3 regions of the Anaerosporobacter sp. genome follow, and region 1 is predicted to be linked to each of the others. Evidence: predicted binding sites of a transcription regulator. Region 1 holds the regulator's gene; each other region holds the start of a gene.
The links. The regulator Rex, encoded in region 1, represses fermentation and respiration genes when NADH is low (regulators of the CRP and FNR family bind a similar motif). The targets are predictions, from matches to a motif close to ATTGTTAANTANTTAACAAT.
Positions count from the first base shown of each region.

Region 2: a site for Rex is predicted at 4,513-4,532, ahead of adhE (bifunctional acetaldehyde-CoA/alcohol dehydrogenase). Genes of this name have one in related genera too.
Region 3: a site for Rex is predicted at 2,664-2,683, ahead of ACW2QF_RS01080 (NADH-quinone oxidoreductase subunit NuoE family protein). Genes of this name have one in related genera too.

Region 1 is NZ_CBDLAM010000010.1:20,451-28,297, forward strand. It holds gene ACW2QF_RS02040 (extracellular solute-binding protein) at 1-2,156, shown strand, start outside; gene abc-f (ribosomal protection-like ABC-F family protein) at 2,367-4,328, opposite strand; gene ACW2QF_RS02050 (MgtC/SapB family protein) at 4,564-5,262, shown strand; gene ACW2QF_RS02055 (redox-sensing transcriptional repressor Rex) at 5,322-5,975, shown strand; gene ACW2QF_RS02060 (hypothetical protein) at 6,015-6,620, shown strand; gene acpS (holo-ACP synthase) at 6,607-7,002, shown strand; gene ACW2QF_RS02070 (NAD(P)H-hydrate dehydratase) at 6,999-7,847, shown strand, end outside.
Region 2 is NZ_CBDLAM010000026.1:19,008-26,854, reverse strand. It holds gene ACW2QF_RS04725 (SEC-C metal-binding domain-containing protein) at 1-276, shown strand, start outside; gene ACW2QF_RS04720 (hypothetical protein) at 344-718, opposite strand; gene ACW2QF_RS04715 (putative glycoside hydrolase) at 943-2,376, shown strand; gene ACW2QF_RS04710 (dipeptidase) at 2,408-3,415, shown strand; gene dapF (diaminopimelate epimerase) at 3,486-4,322, shown strand; gene adhE (bifunctional acetaldehyde-CoA/alcohol dehydrogenase) at 4,740-7,367, shown strand; gene ACW2QF_RS04695 (GH1 family beta-glucosidase) at 7,627-7,847, shown strand, end outside.
Region 3 is NZ_CBDLAM010000005.1:7,233-15,079, forward strand. It holds gene ACW2QF_RS01070 (NADH-dependent [FeFe] hydrogenase, group A6) at 1-49, opposite strand, end outside; gene ACW2QF_RS01075 (NADH-ubiquinone oxidoreductase-F iron-sulfur binding region domain-containing protein) at 72-1,925, opposite strand; gene ACW2QF_RS01080 (NADH-quinone oxidoreductase subunit NuoE family protein) at 2,057-2,530, opposite strand; gene ACW2QF_RS01085 (Fur family transcriptional regulator) at 2,946-3,335, shown strand; gene ACW2QF_RS01090 (NADH peroxidase) at 3,610-4,155, shown strand; gene xylB (xylulokinase) at 4,484-5,953, shown strand; gene ACW2QF_RS01100 (hypothetical protein) at 6,092-6,844, opposite strand; gene ACW2QF_RS01105 (alpha-galactosidase) at 6,876-7,847, opposite strand, start outside.

The DNA of each region.
Region 1 (7,847 bases):
CTTCTAAGAAGGGAGAAGGTGGAAGAGAAGATACAGCTGGTAATAAAGGAAGGTTTATCGAGAAAGAAGTGACACTACCTGAACTTGATGATGGTGAGAAAATATTGCAGATTAGTAGTAATGACGAAGGAAGTCTACGTATCTATAGTATAGTTTACAAGGATGATCATAAGAAGGCAGATATCTATCAGTATGATTTGAAAGAGAACCAAACATTCGAAAAAAATAAGACAGAATGGTTACAAAATCTTGATATAGACAATTTTGATCCAGAGCAAGCAATACAGTATATCTTTGATCGTGGTAAGACGAAGTATGCTTATTTTAGTGTAATCACGGATGGGATTTATAATAATCGGATTTATAAAACAACAGACGGAAAGACTGGGGAGATACTTCCTGTGAAGGAGTGGGAAAAATCAAAGGATAAGGATCAAGTTTATGTAACAATTGGAGTCACCTCTTCTGGAAATCTATATCTGCAAGATGCTGACAATTTATGCAGATACGATGAGGATTCTAAAAGTTTTGTAAGTGTCTTAGATACGCAACAATATGATAATAACAGCTTGATCGTTGGCGGAGATAAGATAGTATTATTAAAGACAGGAAATAAAGAGGCAGATAAAATAGAATATAATGTTTGGAATGAAGATAAATTGGAGGAAGAACCACAGACATTTAATCTAGAACCAACGTATGACGTTTATGGATTTGTGAATGAGAACAACGATATTATGACAGTAGATCATACAGGAATACACCAATTAATTGATGGTACTTCAGCTGTTCAATTGGTGATAGATGGTTCCATGAATATGATGAATGCGGTATCAAGTTTCCCTAAGCAAATAATTCAGGATAAAGAAGCAAATTATTATGTATTATATTATTTAATAGAAGAAAATAAATATGCAGTTATGTCGTATATCTATGATTCAGAAGTATCAGCTATTCCAGAGACAACTCTGACGGTATATAGTCTTACCAATGATTTATGGACGAAAGAAGCAGCTACAGTATTTCAAAGAGAACACCCAAATGTAAAGGTAGAGCTACGTGTAGCTATGGATGAGGATTCAACCGCTACAAGAGAAGATTATATCAGGCAATTGAATACAGAGCTGCTAAATGGAGAAGGGCCAGATGTACTTGTAATGGATGGATTACCGAAGGATTCTTATATCAGTAAAGGTACTTTGTTGGACATACGTGATGTCATACAACCGTTGGTGGATCAAGGAGAACTGTTTGAGAATATGGGGGCATTTTATAAACAGGAAGATGGAAGTTATTATACGTTCCCAGTTAATATTAAGATACCATTAATACTATCACATAAGGAAGCAACCAATTATGCAACTTCATTAGAAGGAATCGTAGAATATGTGAAGAAATACAATGATCCTATGGGATTTGGAAGTCAATCCTGGGAAACATTGATGCAACACTTCTTACCAGTGTATTTGAATCAATTGATTAGTCATAATGAAGCAGATGAGGATAAGATAGAGAAATTCTTAACAAATTTAAATGTAATTTATCAATTAGGAGAATACGATACATTGAAAGAGGAATCTGTAGATGATTATTTTAATTACTATTTTAGTTGCAAAGTAACTGAAGGGCTACAGATGGCATATGAAGAAGGCACTGGATTTTATGATATTGGACTACCGTCTGGACTTGTGAAATATATCGGGGGAGATATAAGTGTATTGAATCAAACCTTTTATCCAGTTAGTTCTTTAAGTATCAATAAGAATTCTAAGAATATTGATTTGGCTAAGGAATTTATAACATGTCTATTATCAGTGAAAATGCAGGAGAATGATATGCAAACGGGATTCCCTGTGAATAAGAAAGCATTTGAGAACAGAAAGAACGATAAGGAAAAACAACAGGATCGACAATGGACATGGGATACAATTGATGAAAATGGAAAAACAGTTAAGGTTCCTTATGGTTGGCCCGATGATAGAACAATCGATTTACTTGAATTAATGTGTGAGAACGTATACAACGAAGGTAACCAAAATCAATATATGTTAGATGTATTTATCGCAAATTCACAAGATTATGCAGATGGAAAGATTGATGCACATGAAGCAGCACAGGCAATTGTTGATAAATTGCAGATGTATCTGAAGGAGTAATTCTTTATAGCATACTTACATATACAACGGCTTTGTACTTTGTTCAAAAAGATTTTGTAGCTGTCACATGAATTTACTTACATAGAATCTGAGTAAACAGTTGCTAGAAGAAACTAGCATAAAGCTTTTAGTTTAAAAACTTTAGGATAATCTTTAATGCAACTGTTTATTCTGATTCTTAGTAGAAGTTTTGCGACAGCACCTTTTTATCTACATCGAAAGTTCTTCCCATTGTTCTAGGAGTTCTTCTAATCGTTCTTCAATTGATTTCTTTTCATTATTTAGTTCCATTAATCTTGGTACATCTGTATAAACTTCTTCAAGAGTTAGAAGTTGGTCAATCTCATCGTTTCTTGTTTCGCAAGCACTGATTTCATCTTCAACTTTCTTAAGCTCATTCTGACGTTTTCTTTCTTTTGCTTGTTGTTCTTTTTGTTGCTTCCAATCTAGCTTGGTTTCTGACGTGTCCGTAGCCGATTCTGTTTGAACGGAAGATGTACCTGATGAAGTAGAAGTTGTTGTATTAGATGTATTTATGGAATTAGCGCCAAGATACATACGTTCCACTTCTGGTTTTTTCTCTACATAATAATCGTAGTTACCTATATAGTTAAGTAACTGGTTATTCGTTAAGTCTAGAATACGAGTTGCTGTTTTGTTAATGAAGTAACGGTCATGTGACACATATAAAACTGTTCCAGAATAACTGTTAATGGCATCTTCAAGGATTTCTTTAGAAGCGATGTCAAGATGGTTCGTAGGTTCATCAAGGATCAAGAAATTCGCTTCTGATAGCATTAATTTGGCAAGGGAAACACGTCCACGTTCACCACCACTTAATTCCTTGATACGTTTGAAGACATCATCATTGGTAAATAAGAACGCAGCAAGAATATTACGAACTTCAGTGTTGGTCAGATTTGGATAAGTGTCTTGTAATTCATCAAAGATAGTTTTTTCTGGGGATAGTACTTGATGTTCCTGATCGTAATAACCAATCTTAACTTTCGCTCCTAGGCGCATCTCGCCAGAGTCTGCATCTAATAAACCATTTAGTATCTTTAATATAGTAGTTTTACCAGTACCATTGTTACCGATTATGGCTACTTTCTCTTCTCGTTTAATCTCAAAATCTAAATCGGAGAAGAGCTTCTTTGGTCCGAAGGCTTTAGATAGACATTTTACAGTAAGAACATCATTCCCACTTATATTATGTGGCTCTAATTTAATAGAGATACGATGTTGTTCCATTATTGGTTTTTCGATACGATCAATTTTATCAAGCATCTTCTCACGGCTCTCCGCACGTTTGATTGACTTTTCTCGATTGAAAGAACGAAGCTTTGCAATAACTTCTTCTTGATGTTTGATTTCTTTTTGCTGATTCAGATAACTCTTTAATTGTGCATCTCTAACGAGAGCTTTCTTCTCTGCAAATTCTGAGTAATTGCCAAGGTACATCTGAGATTTGGTATATTCAATTTCAACGACTTTTGTAACGATTTTATCGAGAAAATAACGATCATGGGCAACAATTACTACAGCACCACGGTAGTTCAGAAGATAATTTTCTAACCATGCAATGGATTCTAGATCAAGATGGTTGGTAGGCTCGTCTAAGAAGATGATATCAGGTGCAGTAAGAAGTAATTTACCAAGGGCAACACGTGTCTTTTGACCTCCCGATAACTTATCAATGGATTTTTGAAATTCCTCTTCTGTAAATCCGAGACCTTTTAGAATTCCAGTAATTTCACTTTGGTAGGCATAGCCATTTTGCAATTCAAATTCGTGATTTAATCTAGCATAAGTAGAAAGCATAGATTCTAATTCATCGCCAGAAGCTTCCTTCATATCATGTTCTAGACAACGCATACGATCGTATAATTCGATAACATCCTTTTTTACTTCCAGAAGTTCTTCATAGATGGAGTGATGCGAAGTAAGTGCTTGATGTTGTGCTAGATAACCCATAGTAGCACCCTTAGCAAACGTAACATCACCAGAATCTGCACTCATTTCACCAATGATAATTTTAAGTAGTGTAGATTTACCTGCTCCGTTTACACCGATAATTGCAGTTTTTTCACCTTCATTCACGTGGAATGAAACATTAGTAAGAACTTGTTTTCCAACAAAGGATTTATTTATATTGTTACATGATAAAATCATGATTGTGGTCATCCTTTCTTCGCGTTTTTTCGTAGGTCCATACAGAAATTTGGGTCCAAATTGCTTAGCAGACCTAGGTAAGTGGCTCATGAAAATCAACAGTTATTTTATCATACTTATTGTGTGAATGCTAGATATTTGCGCATTTTCTTTAGAAAAATGATGCAATTTATAAGGAAAAATTATATAATAAAATAGAAGAGGTACTATATACCATTATGTATTTGGAGGTATTATGGGAATTGATATAGTCGGTAATTTAAGAGAAATTAATTATTTGTCAATAATAGTACGTATGCTACTAGCACTTTTGTGTGGAGGCATTATCGGTTTTGACCGCGAGAGAAAAGGAAGGCCAGCAGGATTTCGGACACATATACTCGTGTGTATTGGATCGACTTTGGTTATGATTACCAGCCAATTTATTATATCTGTGCTGAAGATGGGCACGGACCCTACAAGAATGGGAGCACAAGTAATTAGTGGAATTGGTTTCCTTGGAGCAGGGACAATTCTTGTTACACCGAAACAACATGTCAAAGGTTTAACAACGGCAGCAGGGTTATGGGCATGCGCCTGTATGGGGCTTGCTATTGGAATTGGTTTTTATGAAGGAGCTATTCTAGGTTGTGGTTTCATACTAGCTAGTATGGAGATACTACAAGGAGTAGAATCAAATATAACATCAAAATCATTAACTGTTGATATTTATATAGAAGTTACTCGGGTAGAAGCTATTGGGGAGATGATTGGACTGTTGAAAGAAAATAAGATGTCAATTATAAAGCTTGAGACAGTAACGAATAAAGAAGAAGATTCATCTATAGGTATGTTCATTGGTGCAATCGAATCAAAAGAAAAATCAGCTGAGAAAATAATAGAGAGAATAAAAAGGCATGAAATGGTAAGGACTGCATATTTCATCTCAAATTGACAAATAATTAACGAGTAGTTATAATGAAAATAAGGGTTATGATATAAGGAGGGTGCGTTGTGTACGAAAAAGAGATATCGTTAGCAGTTATTAAAAGACTTCCAAGATACTATCGTTACTTGGGTGAGTTGTTAGAAAATGATGTTGTTCGTATTTCATCAAAAGAGCTTAGCGAGAAGATGCAAGTAACAGCTTCACAAATTAGACAGGATCTTAATAACTTCGGGGGTTTCGGACAACAAGGCTATGGATATAATGTGGAGTATCTTTATACGGAAATAGGAAAGATTCTTGGACTTGATAGGAAATACAATTTAATTATTATCGGTGCAGGAAATCTAGGACAGGCATTAGCAAATTATACGGACTTTGAAAGAAGAGGTTTTGTAATCAAAGGTATTTTTGACGTGAATCCAAGACTTGAGGGAATCTCCATACGAGGGATTGAGATTCGAATGATGGACACACTGGAAGATTTTGTGAAGAATAATAGTATCCATATTGCGGCATTGACCATGCCAAAAGCAAAAGCACCACAAGTTGCATCGGATCTAGTAAGCTGGGGAGTGAAAGCGATATGGAATTTCGCACCAACTGATTTGAATTTACCAAAGAATATCATGGTTGAGAATGTTCATCTTGCTGAAAGTTTAATGCGTCTATCGTATAACTTAAAAGCACGTGAAGAACAAGAAAATGAAGAAAAACAGTAACGGACAAATACGCAGTGATTTGTGTAAAAGGGAGATTTTATGGCGAGAAAAATGGACAAGAGTATTGAGATTATAGAAGCATTACAAGGGAAAAAAATTCCAATACTAACACTAGATGATCGCTGGTACCAACTTATTCCAGAACATGAGAAGACTGCAACTATTAAGCAACTAGAGACTAATTTGAATAATTTGCTTAAGCAGCAAGGTAAAATGATTAATGATATAAAGGATATGAAAAAACTCAAGAAGAAATTAATGAGTGAAATCGTAGCCAATATGGAAACTGATAATTCTCCAGCTGGAAGGTTGAAAGCTAAAAAACTTGAGAAAAGTCATCAGTTTATTGAAGAAATTAACATAAAAATGCAGGAAGCAGATGATACTCTTCTAGACATGCCTTACCAGATTAAAAAAGCAAATGAGGAGCTCATGGTCGAAAGCATGAAAGTCTGCTATACAAAATTGAAACATAATCAAATAGAAATTGAAAAAGCGGATCAATGGATTCGTAAAACACGGGAGACACTAAAAGTAAGAATTCTAGAAAAACAGGATAAAGAAATAGAAAATAGTTCACTTTATTCGTATATGCATGATATACTAGGAAGCGCAGTTCTAGATATATTAGATGATAAAGAGTAAGGATGGAATAACGTTGATTATTGGTATTGGTGTAGATTTAATTGAAGTCGAACGTGTAGAGAAAGCTTGTAAGAACGAACATTTTCTTGAAAGATGTTTTACAAAACGTGAGATTGATCTGATACGAGAGGATATTAGAAAGGCCTCGGATAATTTTGCTGTAAAAGAGGCTGTTTCTAAAGTATTTGGTACAGGGTTATGTGGATTCTCACTGACAGATATAGAGGTGCTTCGAGACAAACTCGGGAGTCCTTATGTTACATTATATGGTAATGCTCTAAAGTTTGCAAATGAACGTGGGATTACAAAAATCCATGTATCTATAACAAATACGAACATATATTCAAATGCTTTTGTAGTAGCAGAAGGGAAAGAAACATGAGATATTTAGTTGATGCTGCAAAGATGAAGGCAATAGATGAGTATACCAGCAATATGATTGGTGTACCAAGCCTTGTTTTAATGGAAAAGGCGGCAATGGCAATCGTTGAAGTAATGCAAACAAAGATAACTAGAAATGATAGAATTCTAGCAGTATGTGGTACTGGTAACAATGGTGGAGATGGCATCGCTGCAATACGTATGTTGAAGGAGCTTGGATACAACGCCGATGTACTTATTATTGGGGATGAAAAGAGAGCTTCTGAGCAGACAAAGCAGCAGTTATTTATTGCGCGCAATATGGACGTGAAGGTCTATAACAATGTGAAGGTATCAGAATATACTATTATTATAGATGCAATCTTTGGCATTGGTTTGTCAAAACCAGTTGTAGGAGCATTTGAACAAGCAATAGAAGCAATTAATGTATGTGATAATACAGTCTTCTCCGTTGATATTCCTTCAGGAATTCATGCAGATAACGGAAAAGTTATGAATATTGCAGTTAAAGCAGATTATACAATAACATTTGGTGTAAACAAGATTGGTTTAGTTTTATATCCTGGCTGTGAGTACGCTGGTGAAACAATAGTAGCAAATATTGGTTTTCCTGTAAAGGCAATCGAATATGTGAAGCCATCTGTTTTTTATTATGGGAAGGAAGATTTATCTCACTTACCATTACGAAAGAACTATTCGAATAAGGGTACCTTTGGTAAGGTACTAATCATAGCAGGCTCTCGTAATATGTCCGGGGCTTGCTATTTATCTGCTAAGGCAGCATGTCGTGCAGGGGCAGGACTTGTGAAAGTTCTAACCGTGGAAGATAATCGTAGTATTATCCAA
Region 2 (7,847 bases), on a different contig from region 1:
TTAAAGACTCCTAATCCAATTGAAACAATGGACGAGAATACACAAGTTAATCTTGGATTCGATAAAGAAAAATTATATTACAACATGGTAGGTTGTAAAGCTGATTGGTTATATGAATTACCAGCATGGGATAATCTTTTAACTGTTGAGAGAAGAAAAGAATTATACCTTCAATCAAAGAAATCTGGTACAGTAATTAAAGAGAAAAAAGTCGGCAGAAATGATCCATGTCCATGTGGTTCAGGTAAAAAATATAAACAATGTTGTGGTAGATAAGCTATTATGACATTTGTCTAGGGATTGTCCACGCTTTAATAAGCGTGGACAATTTTGCGTTCTAAAGCTATTCTTTTTCTTTTTTAAACTGGCGTAATATCTGTGATTTTTCTTCCGTTGTAAGAGTCTTTATAAACTGATTGAAATCGTTAATTTCGCTACATTCATTGCTACTCGTTGAGTGCGATAAATATTCTATATTTTGTAGTTTCTGTATTATTTCTCCTAAACAATAAAGAAGCATACCAACGATAAAAGTTACTAATATACCTATGACTAGTATAATAGCAGTCTTTTCTAAGTTGCGGGTAGGTACTAGTCCGTTTGTAGTTAGCTTGCAGGTAGTTCCTAATTTTATTGAAAGTGCGATGCTACCAAAGAAACCTAGGATGATTACAGCAATTGATAATAGTTTAGTTGTATTGCTAGTGGTGTTTTTCATTTTACTCCTCCGTTGTGCCGAGATAATTTTTATAAGAAATAATGGTTAATACTTGGTATTGATTTCCATTATAATATAAGTTTAAAAATATAACAATGATATTGCATAAAAATGAAGTATAATAATGAATACATATTCAATTACGTATAAAAATGTCTTAATATATGGTATACTAAATGCACATATGTTTGAATAGGATGTAATAGGAGAATAGAGGGTGGACGATGAAAAAAGAGAAAAATGATAAAAAAACAAGTGCAAAACAGTTGTTAGCAGGTGGAATACTAATAGTAAGTTCAGTATGTTTGACAGCAAGTGCAGTTTATCTATATGATTCATATCAAGATAACAAGAAAAAAACAAATACTTTTGTAAGTTCAGTCCAAGATGATGCTGTTAAAGAGGATAGTGATGAGAGCGGTGATGTGATAGATTTTACAGATAAAACGCCAATCGAGGAGAATGAAACAAATAAAATGACTGATCAAAACAAAGTAACTGATCAAAATAAAGATGGGCAACAGAACATTTCAGATAATGATCAAGATGTACAAGATAGCCAGAATGTTGACATCGATCAAAGTGGCAATACAAATACTAAGGAAGAAGCTGACAGCAAAACCAAAGAAGAAGTGGAGATAACCAAGAATACACCTCCATGTAAGGTTAAGGGAATCTATGTAACTGGACAGATGGCAGGTTCGACTAATAACATGAACGACTTAATTGATTTGGTAGAATCAACAGAATTAAATACCATGGTTATTGATATTAAGAATGACTCTGGAGAAATTACATATAAGATGGATAATGAAGTAGCCAAAGAGATTGGAGCGACTGTTAATTATATATCCGATATCAAAGAATTGGTAGCAAAATTGAAAGAAAAAGATATCTACTTAATAGCAAGGGTAGTTGCATTTAAAGATCCGATTTTAGCTGAGAATAAGCCAGAATTAAGTCTTAAAAATGCTGATGGAACCATATTTCGTGATAAATCAGGTCTGGCATGGGTCAATCCTTATAAGAAAGAAGTGTGGAAATACCTAGTTAGTGTTGCGAAGGAAGCAGCAGAATTAGGATTTGATGAAGTTCAATTTGATTATATTCGTTTCTCTACAGATAGCGGAATGAAGCAAGTTGACTTTGGCAAAGAAGCAAAAAATAAGTCTAAGATAAAAGTAATTACAGAATTTACAAAATATGCGTATGAAGAATTAAATCCGCTTGGAGTATATGTATCAGCAGATGTATATGGAACGATTATTAGTAGTGAGGTTGATTCAAAAATTGTTGGTCAGAGTTATGCAAAGATGGCTAAATATCTCGACTATATCTGTCCTATGATATATCCTTCCCATTATGCCAATGGAGCCTATGGAATTGACTATCCAGATCTAGAACCATATCTTCTGATTAAGAGCGCATTAGAAGAGTCCAAGGAGGTACTTGAGGCAAAAGAAAAAGGAGAGCATCAAGCTATCGTTCGACCATGGTTGCAAGACTTTACAGCAACATGGGTAAAACAACATCAAAAATATGGAGCTGATGAAATTAAGGAACAGATACAAGGTGTATATGATGCTGGTTATGAAGAATGGATTTTGTGGAATGGAAACAACCGTTATACAAAGAGCGGATTAGCAAGTAATGATTAAAGGTAATTAGTATGAAAGGGGTATTCATGAAATGGCTAAGCTAATAGATATGCACTGTGATACCATAACAGAATTATATGATCGTAGAGTAAAGAAAGCCAGTACGGATACATTAAGAAAAAATTCTTTACATATTGATTTAGATAAATTAAAAAAAGGAAATTATATGCTTCAAAACTTCGCAATCTTCCAATCGCTTAAGAAACATGAGAATATGTTTGAAGATAGTATCAAGTATATTGATTACTTCTATCAAGAAATGGAAGCAAATAAGGATTTAGTTAGTGTGGTTCGAACATACGATGATATTATTAAAAATGAAAAGGAAGGTAAGCTATCTGCATTATTAACCCTAGAAGAAGGAGCAGAAGCAGAGGGGAAATTGGAGTTCTTGCGAACATTTTACCGTCTAGGAGTAAGAATGATTACTCTTACATGGAATTATGAGAATGGAATTGGATATCCTAATTTTCATTATGAAGAAGGTAAGACACCGGATATGAAATCACGTAATACCATTGACGGTTTGACAGAATTCGGTATTTCCTTTGTAGAAGAGATGGAGAGACTAGGCATCATTATCGATGTATCGCATTTATCGGATGCCGGATTTTATGATGTGTTAAGATATACCAAGAAGCCATTTGTAGCAAGCCATTCCAATGCCTTGAACTGTTGTAATTGTTGTAGAAACTTAACAGACGATATGATTCGTAGATTGTCTGAAAGGGGTGGGGTAACAGGTATTAACTTCTGTCCGTCGTTCCTTGATGAAGTTCCTATTGCTGAAGAGAGGAAGGCTTATGCTAGTATTGATAAGATGATTTCTCATATAAAACATCTAAAGAAGATTGGTGGAATCCAGTGTATTGGTTTAGGTACGGATTTTGATGGTATAGATGGTGATCTAGAAATCAAAGATGCTTCTTACATGCAGATGTTAGTAGATAGCCTTGAAAAAGCTGGATTTACATCGACAGAGATAGATGCAATATGTCATAATAATGTGTTGCGGGTTTATAAGGAAATATTGAGGTAAAGCTATATCAGTATCTTCCTGTACATATCAGCATAAACATAGAATAATAGAATTTAAAGGTTGTAGATACATGAAGTTTACTAAGATGCATGGCTTAGGAAATGATTATATATACATTAATGCCATAACAGAAACTGTTGACAATCCGGTACAGTTAGCGGTACAGATGAGTAAAAAACACATAGGAATAGGAGCAGATGGTTTGATATTAATTAAACAATCGGATGTTGCTGACTTCAAGATGGATATGTACAATGCGGATGGCTCAAGAGCAGAGATGTGTGGGAATGGTATCCGGTGTGTTGCAAAGTACGTTTATGATAATAAATTAACTAAAAAAACAGATTTATTAATTGAAACATTATCAGGGATTAAACGATTATTCTTAGAAGTAAATGGGGAAATTGTTAAATCGGTGACAGTGGAGATGGGGAAGCCAGAACTTCAATCAGATAAGATACCGGTTATATCTGATAAAGAGATAACAAGAAATGAAGAAATTGAAATAGACGGTGTAAAGTATACGATAACCTGTGTTTCCATGGGAAATCCTCATACAATACTATTTGCTGAAGATGTTAATGATGTGAAATTAGAAGAGATTGGTCCTAAAATTGAGACGTATCATCTGTTTCCAAGGAAAACCAATGTTGAATTTGTTGAGGTTATAACAAGTGATTTAATACGGATGAGAGTTTGGGAGAGAGGAACTGGGATTACACTAGCTTGTGGAACTGGAGCTTGCGCAAGCGTAGTAGCAAGTGTTCTGAACGGTTATACAAATAGGAGGGTAGATGTAGTTTTAGATGGTGGTATTCTAAACGTAGAGTGGAATGAATTAACGAATATGGTTTCTATGCGTGGACCAGCGGAAACTGTGTTTGAAGGTGTTTATATGGGAGTATAGAACATAGAAAAGAAGAGTAAGAATGTGATTTGTTACATTTTTACTCTTTAATTTGTGCAATACAACCAAAATATATTGATTTTATTATGCATAATTTATATTAGACGGATATGTATGAGTACAAATATTAGGAATTTGTTAAAATGACTAAAAAATTAAAAAAATTATCGAATTTTTGACTAAACTGTACATTGACAAATAATTAACAACATTATAAAATAAACCTTGTTAAAAGATAAACAAACAGCAACAGAAATAACCTTGTTAATATTTTAACGTATTTATTTAGTTAACAATGAAAAGAATAAAAATACATATTTTTTATTTTGAGTAGTTAAGAATTATATCCATGAAACTCTATCGGAGGGAAATCCCTACTGGTAATAGTATGATTTCAAAATTAGGAGGATAATCGTAATGGCAAAAAAAGAAGAACAAGCTACAGTACAAACAACTGGCTTAGTTGACAGCGTTGATGCATTAGTTGCAAAAATGAATGAAATCAGAGAAGCTCAGAAAATTTTCGCAACTTACACTCAAGAACAGGTAGATAAGATTTTCTTAGCTGCTGCTACAGCTGCTAACAAACAAAGAATACCTCTTGCAAAAATGGCAGTTGAAGAAACTGGCATGGGTATTGTAGAAGATAAAGTTATCAAAAACCACTACGCAGCTGAATATATTTACAATGCATATAAAGATACTAAAACTTGTGGTATCATTGAAGAAGATACTAGTTTTGGAATCAAGAAAATTGCTGAACCAATTGGTTTAATCGCAGCAGTTATTCCAACTACTAATCCAACTTCAACAGCAATTTTTAAAACATTAATCGCTTTAAAAACAAGAAATGCAATTATCATCAGCCCACATCCACGTGCTAAGAATTCTACTATCGCAGCAGCTAAAGTTGTACTTGATGCAGCAGTAGCAGCAGGTGCACCAGCTGGAATCATTGGTTGGATTGATGTTCCTTCATTAGAGTTAACTAACGAAGTTATGAAGAGTGCAGATATCATCTTAGCTACAGGTGGTCCTGGTATGGTTAAGGCTGCTTACTCATCAGGTAAACCAGCACTTGGTGTTGGTGCAGGTAATACTCCAGTTATCATGGACGAATCTTGCGATGTTAAATTAGCTGTTAACTCATTAATTCATTCAAAAACTTTCGATAATGGTATGATCTGTGCTTCAGAACAATCAGTTATCGTTAATGATAAAATCTACGCAGAAGTTAAGAAAGAATTCGCTGAAAGAGGATGTTACTTCACTACTCCAGAAGAAACTGAAAAACTTAGAAAAACAATCCTTATCAACGGCGCTCTTAACGCTAAAATCGTTGGTCAAAAACCAGTTACTATCGCTAAATTAGCTGGATTCGATGTACCAGAAGCAACTAAGATTCTTATTTCAGAAGTTGAATCTGTATCTATCGAAGAAGAAATGGCTCATGAAAAATTATCTCCAGTATTAGCTATGTACAAAGCTAAATCATTCGATGAAGCAGTTGCTAAGGCAGAAGTACTTGTAGCTGATGGTGGTTATGGTCATACATCTTCACTTTACATCAACGTTGGAACTGGTAAAGAAAAGATTGATCAATTTGCAGCAGCAATGAAGACTTGTAGAATCCTTGTTAATACTCCTTCTTCACAAGGTGGTATCGGTGATTTATACAACTTCAAATTAGCTCCATCATTAACTCTTGGTTGTGGATCATGGGGTGGAAACTCTGTTTCTGAAAACGTAGGAGTTAAACACTTAATTAACATCAAGACAGTAGCTGAGAGGAGAGAGAATATGCTTTGGTTTAGAGCACCTGAAAAAGTTTACTTTAAGAAAGGTTGTCTTCCTGTAGCTCTTGATGAACTTAAGAACGTAATGGGCAAGAAAAAAGTATTTATCGTTACTGACTCATTCTTATACAAAAATGGTTACACTAAATGTGTTACAGATAAATTAGATGAAATGGGTATCCAACATACTACATTCTTTGAAGTAGCTCCAGACCCAACATTAGCTTGTGCTAAAGAAGGTGCTAAAGCTATGAGAGCATTCGAGCCAGATTGTATCATCGCTATCGGTGGTGGTTCTGCAATGGATGCTGGTAAGATTATGTGGGTTATGTACGAACATCCAGAAGCTGATTTCATGGATATGGCTATGCGTTTCATGGATATCAGAAAACGTGTTTACCAATTCCCTAAGATGGGTGAAAAAGCTTACTTCATCGCTGTTCCTACTTCTTCAGGTACAGGTTCAGAAGTTACACCATTCGCAGTTATCACAGATGAGCAAACTGGTGTTAAATACCCATTAGCTGACTATGAATTATTACCAAATATGTCAATTGTTGATGCTGACATGATGATGGATCAACCAAAAGGTTTAACAAGTGCTTCAGGTATCGATGCTCTTACTCATGCATTAGAAGCGTATGCATCAATTATGGCTACTGATTATACAGATGGTCTTGCACTTAAATCTATGAAGAATATCTTCGCTTATTTACCAAGTGCATATGAAAATGGCGCAGCTGACGTAGTTGCAAGAGAAAAAATGGCTGATGCTTCTACTATGGCTGGTATGGCATTTGCAAATGCATTCCTTGGAGTATGTCACTCAATGGCTCATAAATTAGGTGCTTTCCACCACTTACCACATGGTGTTGCAAATGCATTATTAATTACAGAAGTTATGAAATTCAATGCAGTACATGTACCAACTAAGATGGGAACATTCTCTCAATATCAATATCCACATTGTATGGAAAGATATGTAGAATGTGCTAACTTCCTTGGAATTCAAGGTAAGAACGATCAAGAGAAATTTGATAACTTATTAAAAGCTATTGAAGAATTAAAAGCAAAAGTTGGTATTAAGAAAACAATCGCTGAATATGGCGTAGATGAAAAATACTTCTTAGAAACATTAGATAAGATGGTTGAGCAAGCATTTGATGATCAATGTACAGGTGCTAACCCAAGATATCCATTAATGTCAGAAATGAAAGAAATGTATTTAAAAGTTTACTACGGTAAATAAGATATATTAAGTAACCAGAAAACATCTTTCAGTTAATATTAAAAGGCAGAGATTTTATCTCTGCCTTTTTGGTGATTTTCTTGTTGATACACTGATTGTAATTCTATTAAAGTATGATTTATTAGGGAGAATATAACTTAAAACAAGTTGACATAGAAGAAACACAATATTATAATTACTTTTCAAAACATATTTATACTATTATGTTAAGTGATTGGCTTTGGTGAGATAGTACATATTGTAACTAGGAGGAACGTATATGTCGTTTGGAGATAATTTTGTATGGGGAGTTGCTACTTCTTCCTATCAAGTAGAAGGTACGAATAAAGAGGATGGAAAAGGCGAAGATATCTGGGATATCTATGTGAGAGAACCTGGTAAAATAATGGAAGGACACACAGGGGATATTGCTTGTGATCATTATAATCGCTTTAGGGAAGATGTTGCAATTATGAAACAATTAGGAGTTCGTGCCTATCG
Region 3 (7,847 bases), on a different contig from region 1:
TTACTTGCTTTCCATCTATTACTACATTGATTGTATTATTGTCTGCCAACTCAAATCACTCCTTTCCTTAATCAGCCTTTTGATATCGCACCGAATTTACATTTTTCCATACAAGCTCCACACTTGATACATAATTCAAGGTGAATAACATGTGGCTCCTTAACTTTCCCTTCAATTGCATTATTAGGACAAGTTCTTGCACATAAAGTACAGCCTTTACACTTATCCTCATCAATCTTATAGGACAATAGTTTACGACATACTCCTGCTGGACATTTCTTATCAACTACATGCGCTACATACTCATCATAGAATGCATCAAGTGTTGATAATACTGGATTTGGTGCTGTCTGCCCTAAACCACACAGTGCAGTATCCTTAATAACCTGACTAAGGTCTTTGAGTTCTTCAAGATGTTTCATCTCACCCTTACCTTCACAGATCATAGTAAGCAATTCTAATAACCTTGTTGTACCCACGCGACATGGTGTACACTTTCCACAAGATTCTTCTTGTGTAAATTCTAGATAAAACTTAGCAACTGCTGGCATACAGCTATCTTCATCCATAACAATCATACCACCAGATCCCATCATTGAACCTTTTGCTACTAAGTTATCAAAATCAATTGGAGTATCTAAGTCCTTCTCTGTTAAACACCCTCCAGAAGGTCCTCCTGTTTGAACTGCTTTGAACTTCTTTCCGTCTTTAATACCTCCACCTATATCAAATATAACTTCACGAAGTGTAATACCCATAGGAACTTCAATTAATCCTACATTATTAATCTTACCTGCTAAAGCAAATACCTTGGTACCTGCTGATTTTTCTGTACCAATGGAACGATACCACTCTGCACCATTTAATATAATCTGAGCAATGTTGGCATAGGTTTCAACATTGTTTACATTGGTAGGTTTCTCAAAGAAACCACTCTCAGCCGGGAATGGAGGTTTTGTTGTAGGCTCTCCACGACTTCCTTCCATAGAGTGCAATAATGCAGTTTCTTCACCACATACGAATGCTCCTGCTCCAAAAGTAATTTCAATATCAAAACTAAAATTCGTTCCAAGAATATTGTCTCCTAACAATCCATGGGCTCTTGCTGATTCTATTGCGTTTTCAAGCCTTGTTATTGCAAGTGGATATTCCGCACGGATATACACACGCCCCTTACTTGCATTGATTGCGTATCCACAAATAGCCATTGCTTCAACAACACTATGTGGATCACCTTCAAGGATAGAACGATCCATGAAGGCACCTGGGTCGCCCTCATCAGCATTACAAACAACATATTTTACATCTGCATCATAACGACTAGCAATCTCCCATTTAAGTCCCGTAGGGAAACCCGCTCCTCCTCTACCACGAAGCCCTGAGTCCTTCACGATTTGAATGACTTCTTTTGGTTCCATAGTCGTTAGGCATTTTGCAAGGGCTTGATACCCGTCTTCTCTTATGTATTGCGATATTTCACCTGGATCAATATATCCGCAATTTCTTAATGCAATACGCATCTGTTTCTTATAAAAATTCATATGTTTTGAATCAGGAATTGATTCTCCGGTAATTTGATCTTTATATAAAAGTCTCTCTACCTTCTCGCCATTCACAATATGGCTTCTAACAATTTCCTTAGCATCTTCAGGTGTCACTTCCGTATAAAATGTATTATCTGGAAGTATCTTCACAATTGGTCCCTTTTCACAGAAACCAAAACACCCCGTCATCAAAACAGTAACTCGTTCCGTAAGATTTTCAGCAGCTAGTTCTTCTTCCAAATTTTCAACAATTAAACTGGAATTTGAAGATTTACATCCCGTTCCCCCACAAACTAAAATAGTAATTTTCTGATTTTTCTGCGCTTCTAATGCTTTGGCCTTAACTTCACAAAGTTCTTCTAAAGTATTAATTTTTGCCATATAAATACTTACTCCTTTCAAAGTCTAGCGACTTTAGTGAAGCACAAATCGCCATATGACTTCCTTGATTGTCATGCCTTTTCTGTACTTTTACGCACAAAAAACACCGAATATTGAACTATCATAATAAATCAATATTCAGCCAATATGTCTTTTACCATATCCTTCGTTACTCTACCGTAAACCTTGTCACCAACCATGACAACTGGTGCTAAACCACAAGCTCCAACGCAACGAAGCGCATTTAATGAAAATTTGCCATCTGCAGTCGTTTCATTACAGGATATACCCAACTGTTTTTGGAATTCTTCTAAAACTGGTTCCGCTCCTCTAACATAACAAGCAGTACCTAGACAAACAGATATATTATGTTCACCTTTTGGAATCATTGAAAAATACGAATAAAATGTTACCACTCCATAAACTTTAGACGTAGGTACATCCATCTTTCTCGCTACAAAGAATTGGACCTCTTTAGGAAGATACCCGAAAATCCCCTGTGCGCGATGAAGTACGCGAATTAGTTCTCCTTTTTTAGAAGGAAGAGAATCTATGTATGCACCTAATTCTTCGTATTTCTCCTTTGACAAACTATCCATTGCCATGTCGCTTACACCTCCTAATAATAGTATAATTAGTCTCACTATATAGTGTTTGGAACTAAAGAGTCACAACAACTAGTCCATCAACTGAGAATGTTTTTCTTTTCCAAGTCTCTCCTTTGTCTATTTTGTACTATTTGTTAAACTTTTATCAAGTAAGTTTAATATATATATTATATCAATTATTCCAATCATTGTAAACATATTAGTGAAGTCTTTTGTATCTACTTTATTTATAATACTTTTTTTGTATATAATGTCGAATCACCTCCTATCAAGGCATTGTATTTCAACTACTATAATACTTGATTTGAAATCTATTGTATTTATTTAGTATTAATTAATAATTTTGCTTGACATTTGATTTGAATCAAATTATAATGATAACAATTACTATTATCTTGAGGGGAGGTTACTTATGGCTAACTTAAAATATAGCAGACAGCGAGAAGCTATTAAGGAGTATCTTGCAAACACTACCTGCCATCCAACTGCTGATATGGTTTATATGAATATTAAAAAGACATATCCCAATATTAGTTTAGGTACTGTTTATCGTAATCTTAATCTCTTAGCTGAGCATGGTGAAATTATAAAGGTTTCTTGTGGTGATGGAAGTGATCGTTTTGATGGTAATAAACAACATCATTACCATTTTATTTGTGATGAATGTGGTGATATTATAGATCTTAATATAGATTCTATTGAACACATCAATACCATTGCTAACGCGTCATTTCCAGGTAAAATCAATAGTCATTCTGTTTATTTTTACGGAACTTGCGAAAATTGCATGAAATCAGAATAATTTTTTTTACAATTAATATATAAAATGGCCTCAAAGGCGCATATGTGAGACATCTCTTACATAGATTCGCTTTTGAGGCCATTTTATGTGTTTTATATATTATACAACTTCATTTATCCTACTCTTTTGAATATTTTAAATAATTTTAAAAATAATCGAAAATATACTTGACAAAGTTTCTCAATTAGAGTATCATATTCAATATCAGTAATGATTACTATTTTTATCAAAAAATTATATTTTAAAAACTTTGAAGCAAGAAAAGGAGATAATAATGAAGAAATTTGTTTGTCAAATCTGTGGTTATGTACATGAAGGAGAATCAGCTCCAGAAAAATGTCCAATCTGTGGCGTAGGTGCTGATAAATTTACAGAACAATCAAGTGAAATGACTTGGGCTGCTGAACATGTTTTAGGTGTTGCTCAAGGTGTTAGCGAAGACATCCTTAAAGACTTAAGAGATAACTTCACTGGCGAATGCACTGAAGTTGGTATGTATCTTGCTATGGCACGTGTTGCTCATAGAGAAGGATATCCAGAAATTGGTTTATACTACGAGAAAGCTGCTTATGAAGAAGCAGATCACGCTTCTAGATTTGCTGAATTATTAGGTGAGGTTGTAACTGACAGCACTAAGAAGAATCTTGAATTAAGAGTCGCTGCTGAAAATGGTGCTACAGCTGGTAAATTCGATCTTGCTAAACGTGCTAAAGAAGCTAATCTTGATGCAATCCATGATACAGTTCATGAAATGGCAAGAGATGAAGCTAGACATGGCAAAGCTTTCGAAGGTTTATTAAACAGATATTTCGGAAAGTAAGAAACAAAACAAATAATAATATATAACTCCTCCCCCCTTAGCTTATATATTGAAAAAGATTATCATATGAAGTGTTTCCCCAAAACTATGCTATTGTAGTTTACCTCTCACTTCTATGGTAATCTTTTTGTTTTATACGTTAATACACTGGTAGCCAAAACCAAACTACAATATTGATTATTTAACACTCCATTTTTTAAGCAATATGCATAAACCTATCTCCTATATTCATTGACAAACTGTCAGTTTTATAGTATGTTAAGTATATAGTTTAATCATTAAACAAATAGTACATAGCACCACCGTATAGAAAGGATGAGGTATTTACATGTTATATATCGGTATTGATTTAGGTACATCAGCAGTCAAACTTCTACTTATGGACGAGGCAGGGGATATTAAAAAGATTGTTTCAAAAGAATATCCAATTTTCTTCCCACAAACAGGATGGTCAGAACAAAACCCAGAAGATTGGTACAATGCAACAATTGCAGGTTTGAAAGAATTAACTGCTGAATGCGACACTACATTAATTAGTGGGTTAAGTTTCAGCGGTCAAATGCATGGACTCGTTATTCTTGATAAAGATGATCAAGTTATTCGTCCAGCAATCTTATGGAATGATGGCCGTACTCAAAAAGAGTGTGACTACTTAAACAATAAAATCGGAAGAGACAAATTATCAGAATATACAGCAAATGTAGCTCTTACTGGTTTTACTGCTCCTAAGATTCTATGGGTTAAGAATAATGAACCTGATAACTTCTCACGAATTGAGAGAATTATGCTACCAAAAGATTACTTGGCCTATCGATTAACAGGAAATCACTGTACAGATGTCTCAGATGCCTCTGGTATGCTACTACTTGATGTTAAGAATAAATGTTGGTCCAAAGAAATGATTCAAATCCTTGGCTTAAACGAAAGCCAATTAGCAAAGATATATGAAAGCTCTGATGTTATTGGAACGATGAAAGAGTCTGTCGCTACTGAATTAAACTTTCCTTCTACTGTTAAAGTTATTATTGGTGGTGGCGATCAAGCTGTTGCTGCAGTTGGTACTGGTACCGTTGGTGATGGAATGTGTAATATCTCACTTGGCACATCTGGTGTTGTATTCATCGCAAGTAAGAACTTCGCTGTAGACGATAACAACGCATTACACTCCTTTGCTCATGCTGATAGAAAATATCACCTTATGGGTGTTACTCTTAGTGCTGCTGCCTCTAATAAATGGTGGATGGACGAAATTATCGGAACGAAAGATTATGCTACTGAGCAAAAAGAGATTATTAAACTAGGGGAAAATAACGTATTTTTCTTACCATATCTAATGGGAGAAAGAACTCCTCATAACAATCCAGATGCTAGAGGTACTTTCATCGGAATGACTATGAATACATCAAGGGCTGATATGACACAAGCTGTACTAGAAGGTGTTGCTTATTCCTTAAGAGACTGTCTAGAGATTGCACGTTCTCTTGGTGTAATAATCGAACGTACTCGTATTAATGGCGGTGGCGCAAAGAGTCCTTTGTGGAAAAAGATTATTGCTAACGTTATGAACGTTACCGTAGACACAATTAATAGTGAAGAAGGCCCTGCTTTCGGAGCTGCTATCCTTGCTTGTGTGGGTTGTAAAGAATATGCTACGGTTGAAGAAGCAACTAGCAAATTGATTCAAGTTGTGGATTCTATTGAACCAGATGCTGAATTAGTATCTGCCTATAACAGGCAGTATGAAAAATTTACTAAGCTTTATCCTGCATTAAAAGACGTATTCCAATTAATCAAATAAACCATTTATGCACCGGAGAAAAACAATTCAAGAAAGGTGCCAATGACGTACATTTCATGTTCGCCATAGGCACCTTCTTCGAATTCTTAGTTAACAACGCCTTTATATAATTCTATATAATTCTGATTAACATCTTCTTCACACTACATCTTCATAACCACGTTCATATAGCTTAAGTCTACCTTGCTTTCCAACAAAATTGATTACTCCTACACTACACATTACATTTAAAGATACCTGTGCTAATGTTATTGATACCTTTGCTATCTTGGAATAATCTTTCGTAGTAAACTGTTCTGGTAATTCTTTCGGAATCATCTTACGGTAATCCGATACAGCATTGATCGTAATCTCTTCTTCAAGACCGATAGGTATTCGATCACTACAACTAGATCCTTTCTTACGGTCCCTACTCCACCCATTAAGGAAACGATATTCCTCCACTTCAACCATAACAATTCTAAGACGAAGATTAGGATTGTCCAGATATTCTTTAATTTTATATAGTTCAACAAAGATCTGATGAGGCTTCCCCTTTTTTGGAGATTTTCTTCTAGGGCTTACTTCTCCCGTTGTCTCATCTATCCAACATATCCACTTGCAACAAGCAATTGGATATACAATAGTAACTGGATGCTTTGGTAAAAAGACACTTAATTTTCCTCTAAGCTTATTAAATTGTTTTGTTTGTATCTCAATAATACCAGCTTCATTGAAGATATCAGCAACTTTAGCTCCAATCTTGATCTCCTGTTTGCTGTTATCTGGCTCATAATAATTCTTCAATACAGAATGTAACGTTTTCTCACTTAATGTTCCAATTCCTTCTCTTGTTGCAACAGAATTAACCACCATATCACAAACTGTATCAAAACGATCCTTATCTACCATACTCTTACTCCAAACTATACTACAAAAGTAATTACTGACGAACAAGATGAATGAGTGTTGATTGGTAATCTCCCCACTTTTGGTTGATTAGAATTCCTGCATTCATGTAAGCAGCTCCCGTTAATACGAAATCAGTTCCTTCCCAAGCATATAATGCATCTTCTTGAAGACCTTTTAATCGAATACGTCTGCTATGTGAATTCGGTACATTCATTACATGAACATAAGTAACCAAAGCCTCACTCTTATCAGGTGCAACGACTTCGTAACAATCATAATTTTTTGTTTCTGATACATTGGCTATGCGATAATAATCCCCACTTTGAATTAACATAGCATATTTATGATACATGTCAACCTGCTCTGGAATCATATCTCTATCTTCTTTAGAAATCTTCGTCACATCTAACTCATAACCAAATGTTCCAGCTAATGCTACATGTCCTCTTGTCATAAATGGTGTCACCCTTCCAGTTGCATGATTTGGACAATCACTAACATGGGCACCAATTGTTGAAAGTGGATATATCATAGCTGTACCACGTTGAATTTCCAAACGTTCGATTGCATCTGTATCATCTGAGCACCAAATCTGTGGGCTATAATATAGCATACCTGCATCAAATCTTGCTCCTCCACCAGAGCAATTCTCTAGTAGAATATCTGGGAAATCCGTAACGAAACGTTCCATCATTTCATACACTCCAAGAACATAACGGTGAGATAACTCTCCCATCTGATCGCTACTTAACACTTTACTTCCTAAATTCGTTAGCTGACGATTCATATCCCATTTTACGTATTCAATGTTTGCACTTGTTAGAATGTCTTTTAGTCGTCCGTATACATAGTCTCGTACATCTTCACGTCCGATATCAAGGACATACTGATTTCGGCTTAATGTCATTGGCTTTCCTTCGATTTGTATCGCCCAATCAGGATGTTGTTCATATAGTTTTGATTCTGGTGAAATCATCTCTGGCTCAAACCAGATACCAAATTT